Regions from separate parts of the Variovorax sp. AC103 genome, predicted to be linked through region 1. Evidence: predicted binding sites of a transcription regulator. Region 1 holds the regulator's gene; each other region holds the start of a gene.

Region 1 (5,368 bases):
GAGGCCATGGACCAGCCCAGAAAGACGAAGGTGACGGCGCGCCCGCGCTGCTCCGCCGGCACCAGCATGCCGACGCACGCCGCGGCCTGCGGGGTGAAGATGGCCGGCGCAATGACCGTGAGCATGCGTACCGGCAGGAGGGCGCCGAAGGTCGGCATCCAGGCCGCGAGCAGGTGCCCGGCGGCGTACCAGAGCATGGTGAGGGCCAGCAGCTGGCGCCGGTCCCAGCCCGCGACCGCGGCGGCCAGCAGCGGCGCACCGATGCACATCACCACCGCGGCGGCCGTGATCAGCTGCCCGGCGGTGGCGACGCCAACCGACAGCGACACGCTGATTTCATTGAGCGTGCCCGGCACCACCATCACGCCGGTGCCGATCACGAAGTTGCCGGCGAGCAGCGCCCAGAGCGCACGTTGCGACGTGCGCTGCGGCGCGACCGGGCTCACCGGCGGACCTGCAGCGCGCCCGGGTTCACGATGTTGGTGGGATTGCCGTTGATGTAGCTCACGACGTTGTCGAACGCCTGGCCGAAGTAGCTCTCGTAGCTTTCCTGCTCCACGTAGCCGATGTGCGGCGTGCAGATGCAGTTTTCCAGCCGAAGCAGCGCGTGGCCCTGCAGCGGCGGCTCGCTCTCGAACACGTCGATGGCGGCCAGCCCCGGGCGGCCGCGGTTGAGCGCGGCGAGCAGGGCATCGGCTTCGACCAGTTCGGCGCGCGAGGTGTTGACGAACAGCGCCGTCGGCTTCATGCGGGAGAGATCTTCCAGCGTGATGAGGCCGTTGGTCTCTTCGTTGAGCCGCAGATGCACCGACAGCACGTCGGCGGCGGCGAAGAATTCATGGCGATTCTGCGCGACCTGGAAGCCGTCGGATCGGGCCTTGGCGCAGCTGGCTTCACGCCCCCAGATCACGACCTGCATGCCGAACGCCTGACCGTAGCGCGCCACGAGTTGGCCGATGCGGCCATAGCCCCAGATGCACAGGGTCTTGCCCTTGAGCACGGAGCCGAGTCCGAAATTGGGCGGCATCGACGCCGACTTGAGTCCGGATTGCTGCCACGCGCCGTGCTTGAGGTTGCTGATGTACTGCGGCAGCCGGCGCATGGCGGCCATGATGAGCGCCCAGGTGAGTTCGGCGGGCGCCTGCGGAGAGCCGGAACCCTCGGCCACTGCCACGCCGCGCTCGGTACATGCCGCGACGTCGATGTGGCCGGCGACGCGCCCGGTCTGCGAAATGAGCTTGAGCTTGGGCAGCTTTTCGATGAGCTGGCGAGAAATCTGGGAGCGCTCGCGAATCAGCACGATCACATCGGCGTCCTTGAGGCGAACCGACAGTTGCCCGATGCCTTTCACCGTGTTGGTGTAGACCTTGGCCGCGTACGCGTCCAGCTTGGCGGCGCAGCGCAATTTGCGCACCGCGTCCTGGTAGTCGTCGAGGATCACAATGTTCATGGCGTGCCATTGTGCCTCGCAGCATTGGCATGTCGCACCAGTGAACGTTTGGATACCCGGCCCGCGGCGGCTTCCGGGCCCCTCGGCAGGGGCGTTTTGCGTCAGTGCAGCCGCGTCGAGCGGTGGAGCGTGGCCAGGGTTTCTGCGGCTTCGAGGGCGGCCAGCCGGTCGAGCTCGTCGCACACGTCGGCCATGCGCCCGGAGATCACGACGCGGTTGTTGCGCTGCTGGCCTTTGCCGTCGACCACGCGAACCACGCGCAGGGGGCGTGCAGGGGCCGTGGCGACCTCGGGCGCCGTGGCGTTGCTGCCGACGCGGGTGGTGCAAGCGGGGCGCACGGCCACGTAACGCAATCCGGCGGACGTGTCGTTGGCGTCGAGCCGATCCCTGGCGTGGGGTCGGCGCGCCGGAATCAGGCGGTTGGCCAGCGATTGCAGCGGCATCCAGAAATCAGCGATGGCGAGGAGGGCGATTCCCATGTGAACTCCAAAAAAGTATGAGGTTGAACACAGGCAGGATTTCTTGAATCGGCCGCGACAGGGTGATGGCGACTTCGCGCCATACGCCCGCCACCTGTCGCGGCCGGATGAGGTGCTGTTGCCAGCAGGCCATGGGCCTACATGAGCATGGTGTTGCGGATGAGCCCGACCGCGAGGCCTTCGATTTCGAAGGGCTCGCCCGGCTGCACGATGATGGTCGGGTAGTCGGGGTTTTCGGCGTGCAGCTCGATGACCTGCTTGTTGCGCTTGAGGCGCTTGACGGTCACTTCTTCGCCCAGCCGCGCAACCACGATTTGCCCGTTGCGCGCTTCCTTGGTGGCCTGCACGGCGAGCAGGTCGCCGTCCATGATGCCGGCGTCGCGCATCGACATGCCGCGCACCTTCAGCAGGTAGTCAGGCTGGCGCTGGAACAGCGTGTTCTCGACGTAGTAGGTCTGGTCCACATGCTCTTGCGCCAGGATGGGCGAGCCGGCTGCGACACGGCCGATGAGCGGCAGCGCCAGCTGGGCCATGCCAGGCAGCGAGAGCGAGAACTGGCCGCCTTCGCGGTGGCGCGTTTCGTTGAGCGAGCGCAGGGCGTCGCCCTTGAGGCGAATGCCGCGCGAGGTGCCGCTGACGAGTTCGATCACGCCCTTGCGGGCCAGCGCCTGCAGGTGCTCTTCGGCGGCGTTGGCCGACTTGAACCCCAGCTCATTGGCGATTTCGGCGCGCGTGGGTGGCGCACCGGTGCGTGCGATGGCACTCTGGATCAAGTCCAGGATCTGCTGCTGGCGGGCTGTAAGCTTCACGGCGAACTGCATGTGTGGTTCCTTGCGGCACTGGGTAGATATCCAGTAGCTGTATTTTTAACCAGTTTTTAAAAGTTGACAAGTCATGGTCAATTCCCCTTTGCCTGACGTGCGCCGCGTGGTGGTGCTGGGTACCGGCGGCACCATCGCTGGCAAGGCTGCCAGCAGCGGCGACAACATCGGCTACACCGCAGGGCAGGTGGGCGTGGCCGACCTGTTGGGCGGCATCGAGCCGCCCGCCGGAGTGACGCTGGTCGCTGAGCAGGTGGCGCAGCTCGACAGCAAGGACATGTCCTTCGAGGTCTGGCAGAAGCTGGCTCAGCGCTGCGCGCATTGGCTCGCGCAACCGGACGTCGCGGGCATTGTGATCACGCACGGCACGGACACGCTCGAGGAAACAGCCTTCTTCCTGCACAGTGTGCTGGCGGCGACCAAGCCGGTCGTGCTGACCTGCGCGATGCGACCCGCGACCGCGCTGGCGCCCGATGGTCCCCAGAACGTCCGGGACGCAATCGGCGTTGCTGTCACTGCAGGCGCGCGGGGTGTGACGGCGGTGTGCGCTGGAACCATCCACAGCGGTCTGGACATCCAGAAGACCCACACCTACCGGCTGGAAGCCTTTGCGTCAGGCGATGCCGGGCCGGTGGGCTATGTGGAGGAAGGGGAAGTGCGCCTGGTCCGGGCATGGCCCGAAGCGGCTGTGTCTCGCAGGGCGAAGATCTTCGACGCCAGCGGCTTGCGGTGGCCTCGCGTCGAGATCGTCATGAGCTACGCGGGTGCCAGTGGCGCGCTGATCGATGCGCTCGTCCAGTCCAACGGTGCTGAGCCGCCGCGAGGACTGGTGCTCGCGGCAACCGGCAACGGCACGCTGCACCATTCGCTCGAAGAAGCCGCGCTGAAGGCTCAGGCCGAAGGTGTGGCGGTGATTCGTGCCACGCGATGCGTTAATGGACGCATCCTGCCGAAGGCAGGCGATCAGTTGCGCGACGCAGGCGCGTTGACGCCGGTGAAGGCGCGCATCGCGCTGATGCTGGAACTGCTCGGGTAAGAGAAAAAGCCGCCCCGTGCAAATGGCCGAGGGCGGCTGCGAAATCAGCTGCTCAGTGCGGCCAGCGCACGCTGGGTGATTTCATCGACCGTGCCCACGCCCTTGATGGCGCGATACTTCGGCGCGGCGGCGGGGTCGGCCTTGGCCCAGGCCGAGTAGTAATCCACCAGCGGGCGCGTCTGCTGGCTGTACACGTCCAGTCGCTTGCCCACGGTTTCTTCCTTGTCGTCTTCGCGCTGGATCAGGTCTTCTCCCGTCACGTCGTCCTTGCCTTCCACCTTGGGCGGGTTGAACTTGACGTGGTAGGTGCGCCCCGATGCCGGGTGCGAGCGACGGCCGCTCATGCGTTCGATGATGTCGCTGAAGGGCACGTCGATCTCAAGCACGTAGTCAAGCTTGACGCCGGCTGCCTTCATGGCGTCGGCCTGAGGAATGGTGCGCGGGAAGCCGTCGAACAGGAATCCGCTGGCGCAGTCGGCTTGGGCAATGCGTTCCTTCACCAGATTGATGATCAGGTCGTCGCTGACCAGTGCGCCCGCATCCATGATGGCCTTGGCCTGTTGCCCCAGCGGCGTGCCTGCCTTGACGGCAGCGCGCAGCATGTCGCCGGTCGAGATTTGGGGAATGCTGTATTTCTGGCAAATGAAGGCCGCCTGCGTGCCTTTGCCCGCCCCGGGCGCGCCCAGCAAAATTAGTCTCATGGTGTCCTCGGACGGTTCTTAGATTTTGTGTCGCACCAAGCGTCGGCCCGAGGGCTTGGCAAGGCGGAATTGCTTCGAGGATAGCATGCGTGCCCCTCGAGAAATCCCCGCGTTTCCCACCGGGGCGGCGGTTTTCTCAGGCGGTGGGGCCTGCGGCAAACACGGCGCGGACCCGCGCCAGGTCTTCGGGCGTGTCGATGCCCGGACCGGGCGCGACATCGCTCACATGCACTGCAATGCGGTGACCGTGCCACAGCGCGCGCAGTTGTTCCAGCGCCTCGGTCGCCTCGACGGGCGCGGGCGCAAGCAACGGAAACTTGCGCACGAAGGCCGCGCGGTAGCCGTAGATGCCGATGTGCCGCAATGGCGCCGGCGTGGGCACCACGCTCGGCGCTGCGCCGCTGGCGGAGCCGTCGCGCCACCATGGAACGGGCGCGCGGCTGAAGTACATGGCGTTGCCTTGCGCGTCGAGCACGGCCTTCACCACGTTCGGGTTCATGAAATCGGAGATCGAATCGATCGCGTGGGCCGCGGTGCTCATGTCGGCTTCGGCGTGGCTGGCCAGCGTGGACGCCACGGCATCGATCAGCGCAGGGTCGATCAGCGGTTCGTCGCCCTGGACGTTCACCACGATATCGTCGCCGTCCAGTCCCAGTTGCTCGCAGGCTTCGGCCAGCCGGTCGGTGCCGCTGGGATGGTCCTGGCGGGTCAGGATAGCCTCGACGCCATGCGCCTTGCATGCCGAAACGATGGAGGGGTCGTCGCCGGCGACCACCACGCGCGAGGCGCCGGATTCGCTGGCGCGCCGGGCCACGCGCACCACCATCGGCACGCCGGCGATGTCGGCCAGGGGTTTGTTGGGAAGCCGCGTGGACGCCAGG
Region 2 (5,368 bases), on a different contig from region 1:
CGTCGGGGCCTTGCCGGCGCTCTTGTAGTCGATCTTGTCGCTCTCGAGGACGGAGCACGCGGCGAGGCTGGCAACGAGGGTGGCCAGCAATGCATATCGCGAAAGTTGCGAAAGGTTCTTCAACGTCTTCTTCCTTGTTGGAATGGTTCGGTCAATCTATGGGCCGCAGCGCCCGCCATCTCTGAGCACAGTTCCGGCAAAAGGTTGCGTAACCTTGTTGCGGCCAGGGGAAAAGGCAGGTCCGGGGTGTGTGGAGGACGCTCTCAACCCTTGAGAAGGCCGGTGGCGCGCAGGGCGCCTTCGACGGCCGGGCGCGCGGCTTCACCGAGTTCGGTGAGCGGCAGGCGCAGCGTGCCACCGCACAGGCCGAGCCGGGCCATGGCCCACTTCAGGGGAATCGGGTTGGGCTCGACGAACAGGTTGCGGTGCAGCGGCATGAGCTCGAACTGGATCTCCATGGCCCGCTTCACGTCGCCCGCCAGCGCGGCCACGCACAGTTCGTGCATCTTGCGCGGCGCGATGTTGGCCGTGACGCTGATGTTGCCCTGGCCGCCGCAGAGCATGAGCGCGACCGCGGTCGGGTCGTCGCCGGAGTAGACGGCGAAGGTCTTCGGCACGTCGCGAATGAGCCACTGGGCCCGCTCGATGTTGCCTGTGGCTTCCTTGATGCCGATGATGCCGGGCACCTGCGTGAGGCGAAGCACGGTATCGTGCGCCATATCGGCCACGGTGCGCCCGGGCACGTTGTACATCACGATGGGCAGGTCGCCCACGGCTTCGGCGATGGCCTTGAAATGCTGGTACTGGCCCTCTTGCGTGGGCTTGTTGTAGTACGGCACGACCTGGAGCTGCGAATCGGCGCCCACGCCCTTGGCGAACTTGGCGAGCTCGATGGCTTCCTTGGTCGAGTTGGCGCCGCAACCGGCCATCACGGGCACGCGGCCCTTGGCCTGTTCGACGGACACGCGAATGATTTCGCAGTGCTCTTCGACGTCGACCGTCGGCGATTCGCCGGTGGTCCCGACCACGCCGAGGCAGTCGGTGCCTTCTTCGATGTGCCAGTCGATGAGCCGCCGCAGGGCGGGGTAGTCGACACTGCCGTCGTCGTGCATCGGCGTGACGAGCGCAACGATGCTGCCTGTCAATTGCTCCAAGGGGAATCTCTTTGTCGGTGGACGAAAGCGCCGATTCTACTTACTCCGGCAGCCTGTCAAGCCGCCGCTGCGGCGCCCTCAGTTTCCCTTGAGGAGGTGGCGCACCGGTTGGCGGGCGGCCGACGCCGCGGGGCGGACGGCCGCAATGCGCTGCACGAAGCGCGCAGGCTCGGCCACGAAGCCGTCTTCGTAGGCCACCACGCGCAGGCCCTCGCAGGCCGCGAGCAGCTCGCCGGGTTGCAGCAGGAAGTCGGGCCGCGAGGGCTTGCCGACGGTTTCGTTGCCCGCGGCAAAGGTTTCGTACAGCAGCACGCCGCCCGGTGCCACGGCGGCCACGATGTCGGCCATGCGCGCGCGCCAGAGGTAGTTGGTGACGACCACCGCGCCGAAGGCCTGGCCCGCGAAAGGCCAGGGGCCGGATTCGATGTCCGCCATGACCGTGCCGCCGAACGCGCCCGCCGCCGCCAGGGCCTCGGGCGAGCGGTCGACGCCGGTCACCGCATGCCCGCGTCCGGCGAACCACTGCATGTGCCGCCCGGACCCGCAGGCCACGTCGAGCACGGAGCTGCCGGGTGCGAGCAGGTGCGACCAGCGCACGAGCCATTCGGAGGGGGTGGCCGAAGCGTGCGTAGGTGCTATATCTTTCATAGCGTGATGCGCACGTCCAGCGTGCGTGAGAAGGGTAGAAGGCTCAGAAACAGGACCAGATCTGGTCGGCCAGCGTCACCAGGAAGTCCGGGTGCACGTACAGCGCGAACACGCCGCCCAGCACCGCCAGCGCGGCGGCAAGCCAGCCGGCGTTCGCGAGGTGTCGGCGCAGACGTGGTGCCATGGCCCCGCTTTATACGCAATCAGCCTGCGGCGCCCGCCGGCTGCGGGGCGCGCGCGATGGCGTTTTCCTTCACCGGCAGGTTGATCAGCGCGGCGAACACGCCCAGCGCGATCGCGATGTACCAGACGATGTCGTAGCTGCCCGTCGTGTCGTACAGGTAGCCGCCGAGCCACACGCCCAGGAAAGAGCCGACCTGGTGGCTCAGGAACACGAAGCCGCTGAGCATCGACAGGTGCGCCACGCCGAAGATGCCCGCCACGATGGCGTTGGTGGCCGGCACCGTCGACAGCCACAGGAAGCCCATGGCCGCGGAGAACACATACACGCTCATCGGCGAGATCGGCGCCAGCAGGAACAGCGCGATCGCCACCGCCCGCGCGAAGTAGATGGCCGCGAGGATCTTGCGCTTGGCCAGCGTCTGCCCCAGCAGCCCGACGGTGTACGTTCCGAACACGTTGAACAGCCCGATCAGCGCCAGCGCGTAGCCCGCCACCTCGGCCGGCAGCGCGCGGTCGCGCAGGTAGGTCGGCATGTGGATGCCGATGAACGCGAGCTGGAAGCCGCACACGAAGTAGCCCGCCATCAGCAGCCCGAAGCTCGGATAGCGGAAGGCCTCGCCGACCGCCTGCAGCACCGACTGCTCACGGTGCCCGCCCAGCGCCGCCGTCCTGGGTTCGCGCAGGCCGAAGGCCAGCGGAACGATGACCAGCACCAGCACCGCCAGCACGGCCAGCGCGGTCTGCCAGCCCAGGTGGCCGATGAGCCGGCCTTCGATGGGCGCCATCAGGAACTGCCCGAACGAGCCGGCCGCCGCCGCCACGCCCATGGCCCATGAGCGCCGCTCGGCCGGAATCTGCCGCCCGATCACGCCGTAGATCACCGCGTAGGTCGAGCCGGCCTGCGCCGCGCCGATCAGCACGCCCGCGCTCAGCGTGAAGAGCAGCGGCGTGGGCGAATGCGCCATGCCGAAAAGGCCCAGCGCATAGAGCACCGCGCCGCCGATCAGCACCCGGAACGCCCCGAAGCGGTCGGCCAGCATGCCCGCGAACACCCCGAAGATGCCCCACGACAGGTTCTGGATGGCCAACGCGAACGAGAAGGTCTGGCGGCTCCAGTCCTGGGCCTGCGTGATGGGCTGCAGCCACAGCCCGAAGCCGTGGCGGATGCCCATCGAGAGCGTGACGATCATCGCCCCGCAGAACAGGACTTGCTTGATCGAGAGGGTGGGGGCGGGCGCTTGCATGGCGTCGAATGTAGCGACTTGCAGGCTGTGGCAGGCGCGCTGGCGGCCAAAGCCATTGATGATTTATCGGGGAGGTTTTGATGCCGTCGATGCATCAAGCCGATGCGGGCCTGCGCATGTCGCCGTCGTTCGGTCTGGTGACCGGGAGCATCGTTCCGGACCCGGAGCCGCCCGAAAAGGCAGGGCCAGAGCTTGCCTTGCTGGCTTGCACCGGTCAGGCCGTCGCCGACAAGCAGCCCAGTTCCTCCTGCCAGCCTCCGGCTGCGGCCGGAGGGTCCTGTATGGGTATCCAGTCATTTCCCTGCCACTGACTACAATCCGCCCCCATGGCGACTCCCCCCAAGACTCCCCCCAATTCATCGTCCGAGACTTCCGGCTACTCGGAAGGCTCCATCCGCGTGCTCAAGGGCCTCGAGCCCGTCAAGCAGCGCCCGGGCATGTACACCCGCACCGACAACCCGCTGCACATCATTCAGGAAGTGCTCGACAACGCCGCCGACGAGGCGCTGGCGGGCTACGGCAAGAAGATCAAGGTCACGCTGCATGTCGACGGCTCGGTCAGCATCGAAGACGACGGCCGCGGCATTCCGTTCGGCATGCACCCCGAAGAAAAGGCCCCCGTGGTCGAACTCGTGTTCACCCGGCTGCACGCCGGCGGCAAGTTCGACAAGGGCTCCGGCGGCGCCTACAGCTTCTCGGGCGGCCTGCACGGCGTGGGCGTGTCGGTGACCAATGCGCTGTCGAAGCGGCTCGAAGTCACCTCGCACCGCGAAGGCTCGGTCGCCAAGCTGGCCTTCAGCGCCGGCGACGTGATCGAGGCGCTCGAGATCCGCAAGCTCGAAGCCGGCGAGCGCAAGCAGGGCACCACCGTGCGGGCCTGGCCCGACGCCAAGTACTTCGAGACCGCGGTGCTGCCCATGGCCGAGCTCACGCACCTGCTGCGCAGCAAGGCCGTGCTGATGCCCGGCGTGAGCGTCACGCTCACCAACGAGAAGACCAAGGAAAGCCAGCAGTGGCTCTACAAGGGCGGCCTCAGCGACTACCTGATGCAGACGCTCAATGGCGATCCGGTCATTCCGCTGTTCGAAGGCGCCGGCCATGCCGACAAGAACGCCGACAACTTCGCCGAAGGCGAAGGCGCCGACTGGTGCGTGGCGTTCACCGAAGACGGCCAGCCGGTGCGCGAGAGCTACGTCAACCTGATTCCCACCAGCGCCGGCGGCACCCACGAAAGCGGCCTGCGCGACGGCCTCTTCACCGCGGTGAAGGGCTTCATCGAGCTGCATTCGCTGCTGCCCAAGGGCGTGAAGCTGCTGCCCGAGGACGTGTTCGCGCGCGCCTCGTACGTGCTCAGCGCCAAGGTGCTCGACCCGCAGTTCCAGGGCCAGATCAAGGAGCGGCTGAATTCGCGCGACGCGGTTCGCCTGGTGTCCAGCTTCGTGCGCCCCGCGCTCGAGCTGTGGCTCAACCAGCACGTCGACTACGGCAAGCGCCTCGCCGAACTCGCCATCAAGGCCGCGCAGACGCGCCAGCGCGCCGGCCAGAAGGTCGAGAAGCGCAAGGGCTCGGGCGTGGCCGTGCTGCCGGGCAAGCTGACCGACTGCGAGAGCAAGGACATCAGCCACAACGAAGTGTTCCTGGTCGAGGGCGACTCCGCCGGCGGCAGCGCCAAGATGGGCCGCGACAAGGAAAGCCAGGCCATCCTGCCGCTGCGCGGCAAGGTGCTCAACACCTGGGAGGTCGAGCGCGACCGGCTGTTCGCCAACAACGAAATCCACGACATCTCGGTGGCCATCGGCGTCGACCCGCACGGACCCGACGACACGCCCGACATGAGCGGCCTGCGCTACGGCAAGGTCTGCATCCTGAGCGATGCCGACGTCGACGGCTCGCACATCCAGGTACTGCTGCTGACCTTGTTCTTCCGGCACTTCCCGAAGCTCATCGAAACCGGCCACGTGTATGTCGCAAAGCCGCCGCTGTTCCGGGTCGACGCGCCCGCGCGCGGCAAGAAGCCGGCATCCAAGGTCTACGCGCTGGACGAGGGCGAACTGACCGCCACGCTCGACAAGCTGCGCAAGGACGGCGTGCGCGAAGGCGCCTGGAGCATCAGCCGCTTCAAGGGCCTGGGCGAAATGA
Region 3 (5,368 bases), on a different contig from region 1:
CGTGGGCGGCGCATCGATCATCGACTGGCTGCGCGCCGCCGCCGCGTCCGTCAACGGCTGGATCAGCGCGGCCTCGGGCAGGTTGTGCCAGTAGCGGCGCGGCATCTCGCGCCGCATCATGGCGACCTTCAGGCGCGCGGGGTTGAAGATGTGCGCGTAGTAGGTCAGCCAGAGCTGCTCGCCGGCATCGGGCGGCGGCTTCTCGCGGCGGTCGGCGCCGTCGCGGAAAGACAGGGCCTCGCCATTCCATTCGACGCAGCGATCCGGCGTGAGGATGGCCCAGCGCATCTGCGCGAAGCGGCGCGCGAAGAACGGCGCGTTGGCCGCCACGATGCGGTGGTCGGGCTCGAACCACGCGACGTGGCGCTCGCCCACGTCGGCGTCCGCCACGCGGGTGAAGCGCACGAAGGCGCGCATCTTGTGGATGTCGCGGTGCACGGCCTTGGCCATCTGCTGCGCCTGCATCATGTCGGCGTCCAGCGGGTCGTGCCGCAGGGCCGGCTCGCGGGTCAGGCGCCAGAGCAGCCGGTACAGCAGCGCCAGGCGTTGCGGGTCGCGGTGCAGGATCACGTCGGCACACAGCGCGACGAAGGACGCGGGCACCGCATGCCGCGCGGCACTGGCGGCCGATGGCGACGGTGCCAGGTCGAACACATCGCCTTCGTCGCCACCCCCGCCGAACAGGTCATCGGCCGTGCCTTCGCTGACCGCGCCATCGCTCCATTCCACCTCGTCGGGCGGCACGCCGCCAGCCAGCAACCGCCGCGCATGGCGGCGGAAGGCATCGAGGTCGACCGGGTCTTCGAGCCGTATGCGCATGGTCCTGGTCCTCGGCCTTTCTTCAGCCCTTGCTCAGAACAGCGAGGCCTGCGCAGCAGCTGGCGCCGGCCGGGCCGCCGGCGCGGCCGACGCCATGGCACCCGCAGCCGGCCGGTGGCCGTCGGCCACCACGAACGGCAGCACCTTGCGCGCCGGCACGTGCAGGCGCCGCAGGTCGTCGGCGCGCACCCGGCGCACGCGCCGCGCCTGCAGCAGCCGCTCGACCGCCTTCACGCCCAGCCCGGGCACGCGCAGCAGCATCTCGCGCGGCGCATGGTTCAGGTCGACCGGAAAGCGCTCGGCATGCGCGAGCGCCCAGGCCAGCTTGGGGTCGACGTCCAGCCGCAGCAATCCGTCGGGCGCGGCCACGATCTCCTGGTGTTCGAAGCCGTAGAAGCGCATGAGCCAGTCGGCCTGGTAGAGCCGGTGCTCGCGCATGAGCGGCGGCGCCACCAGCGGCAGCGCGCGGGCCGCGTCGGGAATGGGGCTGAAGGCCGAGTAGTACACGCGCTTGAGCTTGTACGCGCCGTACAGCGTGGCGCTGGACGCGAGGATGCGCCGGTCGTCGGTGGCGTCGGCGCCCACGATCATCTGCGTGCTCTGGCCCGCCGGCGCGAAAGGCGGCGGCTTGGCGGCGGTGGGCGCGGCGCCCGGCAGCGCGCGAATGGGCACCACGCGGCGCGCCTCCTCGCGCGTGTCGTCGATGCGCAGGCGCAGCCGTGCCATGGAGCGGCGAATGGCGCTTTCGTTCTTCTCGGGCGCCAGGGCCTGCAGCCCTTCGGCGGTGGGCATCTCGACGTTGATGCTGAGCCGGTCGGCATAGCGGCCGGCGCGCGCCAGCAGTTCGTCGCTGGCATCGGGAATGGTCTTCAGGTGGATGTAGCCGCGAAAGTCGTGCTCCTCGCGCAGCACGCGCGCCACCTCGACCACCTGCTCCATGGTGTGGTCGGGCGACTTGATGATGCCGCTGGACAGGAACAAGCCCTCGATGCAGTTGCGGCGGTAGAAGTCCAGCGTGAGCTGCACCACTTCGTCGACGCGAAAGCGCGCGCGCGGCACGTTGCTCGACGCGCGGTTGACGCAATAGAGGCAGTCGTACTGGCAATGGTTGGTCAGCAGCACCTTCAGCAGCGAGATGCAGCGGCCGTCGGGCGCGTAGCTGTGGCAGATGCCCGCGCCTTCGGTGGAGCCGATGCCGCGCCCGCCCAGCGAGTCGCGCGGCTGCGAGCCGCTCGACGCGCAGGAGGCGTCGTACTTGGCGGCGTCGGCCAGGATGGCGAGTTTGCGCTGGATGTCCACGGGGGCCTTGATGAAGCAGATACTGTATGAATATACAGTTTTAAACCGCGGCCGTCCCGCGGAAATCCTGTCATCTGGCTGAGATTTGTAAGCCGGCCATCGCGCATTGCGCAGCCTCCGAACCTTGGCTACCCTCGCTGGCAGATGACCGACGACCCCACAGCGCCCGCCCCTACGCCCGATGACGGCGCCTCGGCACCCGCCCCAGGCCCGATTTGCGCCAACCTCCCCGACGATGGCCTCGCAAGCAAGTTCACCGCTCCCAACGGCGTGCCCGCCTTCGCGGTGCGCTGGCACGGCGGGGTGTACGCCTACCTCAACCAGTGCCCGCATGCGGGCGGCCCGCTCGACTTCGAGGGCCAGGTGCTCGAAAGCTCGGGGCGCTTCCTGATGTGCGCGCGCCACGGCGCCATCTTCGAGCCCGACACCGGCAAGTGCGTCGGCGGCCCCTGCCGCGGCGCGCGGCTCACGCCGCTGGCGGTGCACGAGAAGACGGACGGCAGCGTGTGGCTGGGCCACGCCGGATGAACACAACCTTTACAGGAGATTCCATGCGCAACAAGCTTCACTCCCTCGCCTCGCCAGTGGCGGCCCTCGCCCTCGCGGGCCTCATGGCCGGCTGCACCGGCATGTCGGGCGGCACCGGCGCCGGCGGCAAGGCCTTCACGGGCATGCGCGTCAGCTCCAGCGCCTTCGCCGACAACGGCCTGATCCCGGCCGAGCACGCCGGGGCCGGCGAGTGCGGCGGCAAGAACGTCTCGCCGCCGGTGGCATGGAGCAACCTGCCGGCCAAGACCAAATCGGTGGCCGTGCTGATCTTCGACCCGGACGGCGCGGCCGGCCTGGGCGTGTCGCACTGGGTGGCCTACAACATCGCGGCCGAGCGCGGCGAACTCAAGGCCGGCGAAGGCCAGGCGGGCTCGAACTTCAACTTCACCATGGGCCCGAACGTGGCCGGCGCGCCCGCGTACCGCGGCATGTGCCCGCCGGTGGGCGACCGGCCGCACCACTACGTGATGACCGTGGTCGCCTCCGACCTCGCACCGGGCGCGCTGCCTGCCGGCTTGTCGCGCGACGCGCTGGTGGCCGCGCTCAAGGGCCATGCGCTGGGCGGACAGAGCGTGGTGGGCCTGTACAGCCGCTGATGCCGCTGATGCCGCCGGTGCTGTCGTTGCGCAAGACCCGCTGGGGGCGCGTCAACGGGGGCGCCGCGTGTCAAGTGCAAAGGTATGCACGCGGGTAATAATTAAGGCTCCCGTTCGCCGGCGCCGGTCAGCCATGGCTGCTGCCGCTTTTCCGAAAGCTTCATCGATGGTCATGCCAGCAGCCGCGTCCGCCTCTTCAACGGTTTCCGCGGGCTCCACCGCTCCACCGTCCGCCGGCGACCTCGACGCCATGTTCGACCTGGCGCCCGTCTCGCTCTGGGTCGAGGACTACAGCGACCTCAAGCGCAAGCTGGACGGCTGGCGCACCGAAGGCGTGACCGACCTGGTCGCCTACCTGGCCGAAGACCCCCTGCGCGTGAGCGACTGCATGGCGCTGCTGAAGGTGCTGCGGGTCAACCAGCACACGCTGAAGCTCTTTGCCGCCGACAGCCAGGAAACCCTGCTCGGCGCGCTCGACCGCGTGTTCCGCGGCGACATGTCGGCCACCGTGGTGCACGAGCTCGACCGGCTGTGGCGCGGCGAACTCACCTTCGAAAGCGAGACCGTCAACTACGCCCTGGACGGCCGCCGGCTCGACGTGCGCGTGCGCGCCCGCGTGCTGCCCGGCCACGAGGCCACCTGGGAGCGCGTGCTGGTCTCGCTCGACGACATCACCGAGCGCGTGGCCGCGCAGCGCCTGCGCGACGACAGCGCCAGGTACGCGCGCAGCCTGTTCGACCGCTCGCCGGTGTCGCTGTGGGTGGAAGACTTCAGCGCGGTGCGCACGCTGATGGACAACATCCGCGCGCGCGGCATCACCGACTTCGCCACCTTCATCAAGGTGCACCCCGAGTTCGTCACGCGCTGCATGCAGGAGATCCGCGTGATCGACGTGAACCAGGAAACCCTGCGCATGTTCGGCGCGCCAGACCTGACCACGCTGCTGGGCAGCCTGTCGCGCGTCTTTCGCGACGAGATGCGCGAGTCTTTCGCGGAGCAGTTGCACGACCTGTGGAACGGCAAGACGGTGCAGCACCGCGAGGTGCTCAACTACTCGCTGTCGGGCGAGGCGCTCAACATCCACATGCAGTTCGCGGTGCAGGACGACCGGCTCGACACCTGGGACCTGGTGCTGGTGTCGCTGGTGGACATCACCGCGCGCAAGAAGGCCGAGGCCTACCTCGAGTACCTCGGCAAGCACGACGTGCTCACGCAGCTGTGCAACCGCACCTACTACACCGAGGAGCTCAACCGGCTGTCGCGCAAGGGCCCATGGCCGGTGTCGATCGTGGTCATTGACCTCAACGGCCTGAAGCAGCTCAACGACCAGGAAGGCCACGCCGCCGGCGACTCGATGCTGCGCCGCATGGGCGAGGTGCTCGACAAGGCCGTCGCGCCGCCGGCCTGGCCTGCGCGCGTGGGCGGCGACGAGTTCGCCGTGCTGCTGCCGATGACCGACGAGCGCGGCGCCGACGCGATGCGCGAGCGCATCCTCATGCTGCTGGAGCTGAACAACCAGTTCCATGCGGGCCAGAGCGGCCATCCGCTGAGCCTGGCCATCGGGCTGGCGACCTGCAATGCCGGCGAGTCTCTGGAAGCCGCGCTGCAGCGCGCGGACCGGGCGATGTACGTGGACAAGGCGCGGTACTACGAGAGCACCGGCCTCGACCGGCGCACGTAGCCGAGCGGCTACGGCACCTCGCCCAGCCCATCCCCTGGCCCATCCCCCGGCCCGCGCACCCGCTCCAGCACGAAGTCGATGAAGGTCCGTATCGCCCGCGTGTGCTGGCGGTTGGGCATGTAGAGCATGAACATCTGCGTGCCGAAGATGCTCAGGCGCCAGTCGTCCAGCGTGGTCACCACGTCGCCACGGCGCACGTCGTCCTGCACCACGTAGTCGGGCACCAGGCCGATGCCCAGCCCCGCGAGGATGGCCTGGCGCAGGAACAGGAAATTCTCCGAAATGAGGGTCGGCTCCAGGATCACCTCGCGCCGCGTCTCCCCTTGGTAGGCCGACACGCGCAGCTGGCGGCCGATGACCGCGGCCGTGACCACCGGCGCGCCCTGCAGTTCGTCGAGCTGCACCGGCAGCGGGTGCCGGGCCG
Region 4 (5,368 bases), on a different contig from region 1:
CGTGAGCCTGTGCGCTGCGGTGCCGAATGCGCGCTGGGTGGAGTACATCCCCCAACTCGACGACCTGACGACGAGCCGGCTGCGCATCGAAGGCGGCCACGCGGTGGCGCCGGAGACGCCGGGCCTGGGCATCGAATGGGATGCGGACCAGCTGAAGGCGCGGCGCAAGTTCGCGCCGATCGTGGTGCGCGGCTGAAGAAGCCCGGCCGCCTCGCTCAGGCTTCCAGCAGATTGCGCAGCGCCAGCAGGTCGCGCGCGATCCACTGCGCATCGCGCTCGAAGGCCGCGTCGTCCATGTGCGGCTGGCGCAGCAGCGTGAACTGCAGCTCGCAGGCGTCGGGCGCGACGCCGATCACGCGAAAGGGCAGGTAGACCTCGCTCACGCCTTCGGGCGTGACCCAGTGGTCGAGCACGCCGAAGTCGTTGCGCGGCGCGAAGCGCATGCGGGCGTCGCCGCTCTCGGGCGTGCGCACGATCCAGTGGTCGCCGTGCGGCACCAGCGCGCTCTTCGCCAGGCCGCTGGCCCAGTCGGGCAGCCGCTTCGGGTCGGCCGCCAGCACGTAGGCGCGGCGCCATTCGCAGGCCACGCGCAGCGTGATCACGCGGGAGGGCGCGCCGGGGTCTTCATTCGTCTGCTGTTTCATCGAAATCGCTCCTGAGGACCTTGGACACGACGGCGCCGGAGAAACCGCGCGCCATCAGGAACCGCATCTGCTTCGCTCGCGCCTTCGCATCGGCGGGCGGGGCGTCGAAGCGGCGGCGCCACAGGGCCGTGGCGCGTTCGACTTCCGTTTCCTGCAAGCTGGCCACCGCCTGCGCGATGGCCTCGGGCGCGATGCCCTTGGCCTGCAGCTCCTGCCTCACCCGCAGCGCGCCCGAACGGGCCGCACGCTGGTGGAGCACCGAGGCCACCACGCGCGGCTCGCTGATGAAGTCCTTGGCGGCCAACTCGTCGAGCGCCTTGGCCAGCGTGCCGGGCTCTTCTTCGTGCTTTGCGAGCTTGCGCTCCAGTTCCAGGCGCGAATGCTCGCGCTGGCTCAGCAGGCGCAGGGCGCGGCCTTTGAGGGAGGGGGCGTTGAATGCCATGCCGGGGTCGCTCGCGCGGCCCCGCATGAGGCCGCGGAGCCGCGCGGGGTCTTATTCGCCCTTGTCTGCCTTCTCGGCCTTGTCCGCCTTGGCGGCCTTCTGCGGCTTCTCGGGCGTGGCGCCGGCGTCGGCGGCCAGCAGCGGGATGCCCAGCGACTCGCGCACCTTGTTCTCGATCTCGCGCGACAGCTCGGGGTTCTCGCGCAGGAACTCGCGGGCGTTGTCGCGGCCCTGGCCGATTTTTTCGCCGTTGTAGGCGTACCAGGCACCCGACTTGTCGACGATCTTGGCGGTGACGCCCATGTCGATGATCTCGCCTTCGCGGCTGATGCCCTCGCCGAACAGGATGTCGAACTCCGCCGTCTTGAACGGAGGGCTGACCTTGTTCTTCACCACCTTCACCTTGGTTTCGTTGCCGATGGCCTCGTCGCCCTTCTTGATGGTGCCGATGCGGCGGATGTCCAGGCGCACCGAGGCGTAGAACTTCAGCGCGTTGCCGCCGGTGGTGGTTTCGGGCGAACCGAACATCACGCCGATCTTCATGCGGATCTGGTTGATGAAGATGACCATGCAGTTGGTCTTCTTGATGGTGGCGGTGAGCTTGCGCAGCGCCTGACTCATCAGGCGGGCCTGCAGGCCGGGCAGCGAGTCGCCCATTTCGCCTTCGATTTCGGCCTTGGGCGTGAGCGCGGCGACCGAGTCGATGACGATCAGGTCCACGGCGCCCGAGCGCACCAGCGAGTCGACGATTTCGAGCGCCTGTTCGCCGGTGTCGGGCTGGCTGATCAGCAGGTCGGACAGGTTCACGCCGAGCTTCTGGGCGTACTGCACGTCGAGCGCGTGCTCGGCGTCAACGAAGGCGCAGGTGCCGGCCTGCTTCTGCATGGAGGCGATGACCTGCAGCGTGAGCGTGGTCTTGCCCGACGATTCAGGGCCGTAGATTTCGATCACGCGGCCGCGCGGCAGGCCGCCGACGCCCAGGGCGATGTCCAGGCCCAGCGAACCGGTGGAGACCACCTGGATGTCCTCGAGCGCCTCGCCTTCGCCGAGCCGCATGATCGTGCCCTTGCCGAACTGCTTTTCGATCTGCGCCAACGCGGCCTGCAGGGCCTTGGCCTTTTCACTGTTGGCGACCGAGATGCTTGCGCCCTTGACAACTGCGTCCATGTGGAAATCTCCTTGAATATCAACGGTTTGTGTGAGGTTTCATCCGATCTGCTTTTAACCACAGGCTGGATGCTTGAACAGTAGTGTAGGGGCTCATTGGTTCGAGTAAACCCATTTTTTGATCAGTTTGCTTTACCATTTGGCGCCATGTCCGAAGCCGCTTTTCCGCCCGACACCGACGCCTGGCGCCAGACCCACCTGGGCCGCCTGCTCGGCCATGCCATGCGCCGTTTCGACGCGCGCGTGCTCGAACTGATGGCGCACGACGTCGACGTGCCGCTGGCGCTGTCGAACCTCGCGGCGCGCGCGCAGGTGAGCGCGGCGCACATCCACATCACGCGGCACCTGGCGCGCGAGGGCTCGCGCCTGACCGAACTGGCCGAGCGCGCGGGCATGACCAAGCAGGCGATGGGAGCGCTGGTCGACCAGTGCGAGGCCTGGGGCCTGGTCACGCGCGGGCCCGACCCGCTGGACGCGCGGGCGCGGCGCGTGCTGTTCACGGCCGACGGCCTGGCCTGGCTCGACGCCTTCCGAAGCGCGGTGACGCAAGCCGAGCGAGAGTTCAGAAACAGCGTGGGCAACGACATCGCCACCGTGGTAACCATCGGTCTGGAAGCCTATACGGCCGCGTAGACTCCGCCGCAGAGACAAATGTGAACGGCGCCGGCACGGCGCCCGAAACCGGCCGGAGGTGCCTCATGCGGATTCTGATTGCCGAAGACGACCAGGTGCTTGCCGATGCCCTGCTGCGCAGCCTGCGCACCTCGGGCGCGGCGGTCGACCACGTGGCCAACGGTTCGCAGGCCGACACCGCGCTCATGACCCATGACGAGTTCGACCTGCTGATCCTCGACCTCGGGCTGCCCGGCCTGCATGGCATCGAGATCCTCAAGCGCCTGCGCGCGCGCGGCTCGCAGCTGCCGGTGCTGGTGCTCACCGCGGCCGACAGCGTGGAAGAACGCGTCAAGGGCCTGGACCACGGCGCCGACGACTACATGGCCAAGCCCTTCAGCCTGCAGGAGCTCGAGGCGCGCGTGCGCGCCCTCACGCGGCGCGGCATGGGCACCACCAGCAACACCATCCGCCACGGCCCGCTGGTGTACGACCAGGGCGGTCGCGTGGCCACCATCGACGGCAAGATGGTCGAGCTGTCGGCGCGCGAACTCGGCCTGCTCGAGGTGCTGCTGCAGCGCGCCGGCCGGCTGGTAAGCAAGGACCAGCTGGTCGACCGCCTGTGCGAATGGGGCGAGGAGGTGAGCCTGAACGCCATCGAGGTGTACATCCACCGCCTGCGCAAGAAGATCGAGAAGGGCCCGGTGCGCATCGCGACGGTGCGCGGGCTGGGCTACTGCCTGGAGAAGATCCCGGGCTGAACCCTTCGGGCCCCTGCGCCTTGGCCGTTGCGCCTTACGGCTGCTTGCGCAGCGCCGCCGACAGGGTTGCGCCGGTGGTCGTCTTCACCATGAAGAAGATGCTGCGGAAATAGCCGTTGCTGTCGAAGTTGCCCGCGGGCAGCAACACGATGGCGGCGGGCCCCGAATAGGGCAATACGGCCGTGAGCTTGCAGGCATCCTTGCCGTCGGCATTGGCATCGACCGCGGTGAACTTCAGGCCGTACATGTTCTTGGAGGTGCCGGGCTGCGCCTGTGCGAGCGTGCCCGAGATGCTGCAGTTGCCGACTTGCACGCCGGCCGTGGTGCCCGTGAACGCGCCCGAGGCGTCGACGTCGATCGACAGGCCCACGCCAAAATTGCGGTCCGGGTTGGCCCACTTGCCGACCACGCTGTCCTGCGTGACCGCCAACGCGTTTTCCTTGATGTAGTCCAGCGGACCGAATGCCGAGGGCTCGCGCGTTCCGTAGGCGTAGGTGCCGCTCATCGTCTTCCTGGGTGCGAAGGTGCCCGAGCCCGTGACGGGCGAGGCCTTGATGAAGTAGTAATTCGTGTCGGGGTTGAAGGACCAGCCGAGGCCGTCGACCTTGATCGATCCCCACATCGTGCCGATGTGATCCTTGCTGGCAATCGATCCGTCGGCGCCGACCAGGGCGACATCGAGCAGCGAGAGGTAGATGCCTTCGCTGTCGTTGCCGGTCTGCGCGGTCGATCCGGGCTGGGGTGCGTCCAACGACGGCATCGGCTCGCTGCCCGGCACCGGATCGCGGTTCGGCGCGGGCGCCGGCGCGGGGGGTGGCGCGGGCGCAGGTGCCGGGGCCGCCGCAGGCAAGACCGGCAGCATCGGCATGCCGCCGCCCTCACCGCCTCCGCCGCCCCCTCCACAGCCCGCAAGGCCCGCGACACACACGGACGCGACGATCCACAACGGCTGCACGCAGCCGTTCAATGACTTGTTCTTCATGACTCACTCCCTGATGCTTTTTTGAATTGCAGAAACTGCACGCCGAGACTACAGCCGGGCCCCGCAGGGACGCCGCTGCGCGGGCTCACCACCACACCACTAAGTCACGCCCGGCGGAGATTTCTTGCCTGCCTCTGCGAACGGGGCGACCCGCAGCGGAGGAGCCGCGGCGCGCCGCTGTGCCACCGCGGTCGACGACAGCCAGCCGACTCTCCGCCGGCGGATGCGGCAAGAAAACCCGCCTCAGCACTGCTCAGCAATGCGCAGCATTGAGCTTCTGAAAAACCTCGCGAACGCTTGTTGCCCCGGCCCCCGGCACAAGCGTCAACAAGATCCTGGATTTCCTCGGGCAAAGAAATCCGGCCATCACCATCCCGTTGGCAGCAAGATCGATTTCTCCGCCCTTGTACCCATAGGTTTTCTCCGCTGTCGGTCCCGCGCCGGTCCTGGAGGACACGACGACCGGCATCTTCCTGGCCACCGCTGCAAGCGCATCGGCCCACTGCACGGACACGTGACCCGCTCCGAAAGCCCCGATCACCAAGCCGTCGTAGCCAGAATTCCCGACGTGCTCGATCAAGTCGGTATCGGCGGAAAGGGTGGCCTCGATCAATGCGACCTTCCGTGTGACCCGGGCCGGCGCTGGAAATGTCAACCGTGCAGCTGGCGGGCGGTAATAGCGAATGGCGTCTTCGATCAGCGCCCCGCACGCGCCAAAAATCGGGGACTCGAACGCCGCAACCGACAGGGTGTTGTTCTT

What was found. The regulator LexA, encoded in region 1, represses DNA repair genes until DNA is damaged. The targets are predictions, from matches to a motif close to ACTGTATNNNNATACAGT.
Region 2: the regulator LexA is predicted to act here: its motif matches at 3,506-3,523, upstream of AC0IYU_RS26785 (DNA topoisomerase IV subunit B).
Region 3: the regulator LexA is predicted to act here: its motif matches at 2,140-2,157, upstream of AC0IYU_RS31760 (putative DNA modification/repair radical SAM protein).
Region 4: the regulator LexA is predicted to act here: its motif matches at 2,318-2,335, upstream of recA (recombinase RecA).

The regions. Positions count from the first base shown of each region.
Region 1 covers NZ_CEEDFC010000001.1:501,549-506,916, reverse strand. Annotated here, with positions in the region: gene AC0IYU_RS02300 (MFS transporter) at 1-446, opposite strand, end outside; gene AC0IYU_RS02295 (D-2-hydroxyacid dehydrogenase family protein) at 443-1,450, opposite strand; gene AC0IYU_RS02290 (hypothetical protein) at 1,552-1,929, opposite strand; gene lexA (transcriptional repressor LexA) at 2,067-2,750, opposite strand; gene AC0IYU_RS02280 (asparaginase) at 2,824-3,786, shown strand; gene adk (adenylate kinase) at 3,831-4,487, opposite strand; gene kdsB (3-deoxy-manno-octulosonate cytidylyltransferase) at 4,624-5,368, opposite strand, start outside.
Region 2 covers NZ_CEEDFC010000022.1:78,568-83,935, forward strand. Annotated here, with positions in the region: gene bamC (outer membrane protein assembly factor BamC) at 1-123, opposite strand, end outside; gene dapA (4-hydroxy-tetrahydrodipicolinate synthase) at 264-1,154, opposite strand; gene AC0IYU_RS26770 (class I SAM-dependent methyltransferase) at 1,233-1,802, opposite strand; gene AC0IYU_RS26775 (hypothetical protein) at 1,846-1,986, opposite strand; gene AC0IYU_RS26780 (MFS transporter) at 2,006-3,229, opposite strand; gene AC0IYU_RS26785 (DNA topoisomerase IV subunit B) at 3,556-5,368, shown strand, end outside.
Region 3 covers NZ_CEEDFC010000031.1:31,243-36,610, forward strand. Annotated here, with positions in the region: gene AC0IYU_RS31755 (UdgX family uracil-DNA binding protein) at 1-819, opposite strand, end outside; gene AC0IYU_RS31760 (putative DNA modification/repair radical SAM protein) at 853-2,118, opposite strand; gene AC0IYU_RS31765 (Rieske (2Fe-2S) protein) at 2,263-2,646, shown strand; gene AC0IYU_RS31770 (YbhB/YbcL family Raf kinase inhibitor-like protein) at 2,670-3,263, shown strand; gene AC0IYU_RS31775 (sensor domain-containing diguanylate cyclase) at 3,430-4,944, shown strand; gene AC0IYU_RS31780 (LysR family transcriptional regulator) at 4,953-5,368, opposite strand, start outside.
Region 4 covers NZ_CEEDFC010000002.1:126,382-131,749, forward strand. Annotated here, with positions in the region: gene AC0IYU_RS03235 (mandelate racemase/muconate lactonizing enzyme family protein) at 1-196, shown strand, start outside; gene AC0IYU_RS03240 (SRPBCC family protein) at 216-644, opposite strand; gene recX (recombination regulator RecX) at 625-1,086, opposite strand; gene recA (recombinase RecA) at 1,138-2,253, opposite strand; gene AC0IYU_RS03255 (MarR family winged helix-turn-helix transcriptional regulator) at 2,401-2,886, shown strand; gene AC0IYU_RS03260 (response regulator) at 2,952-3,626, shown strand; gene AC0IYU_RS03265 (hypothetical protein) at 3,661-4,608, opposite strand; gene AC0IYU_RS03270 (asparaginase) at 4,862-5,368, opposite strand, start outside.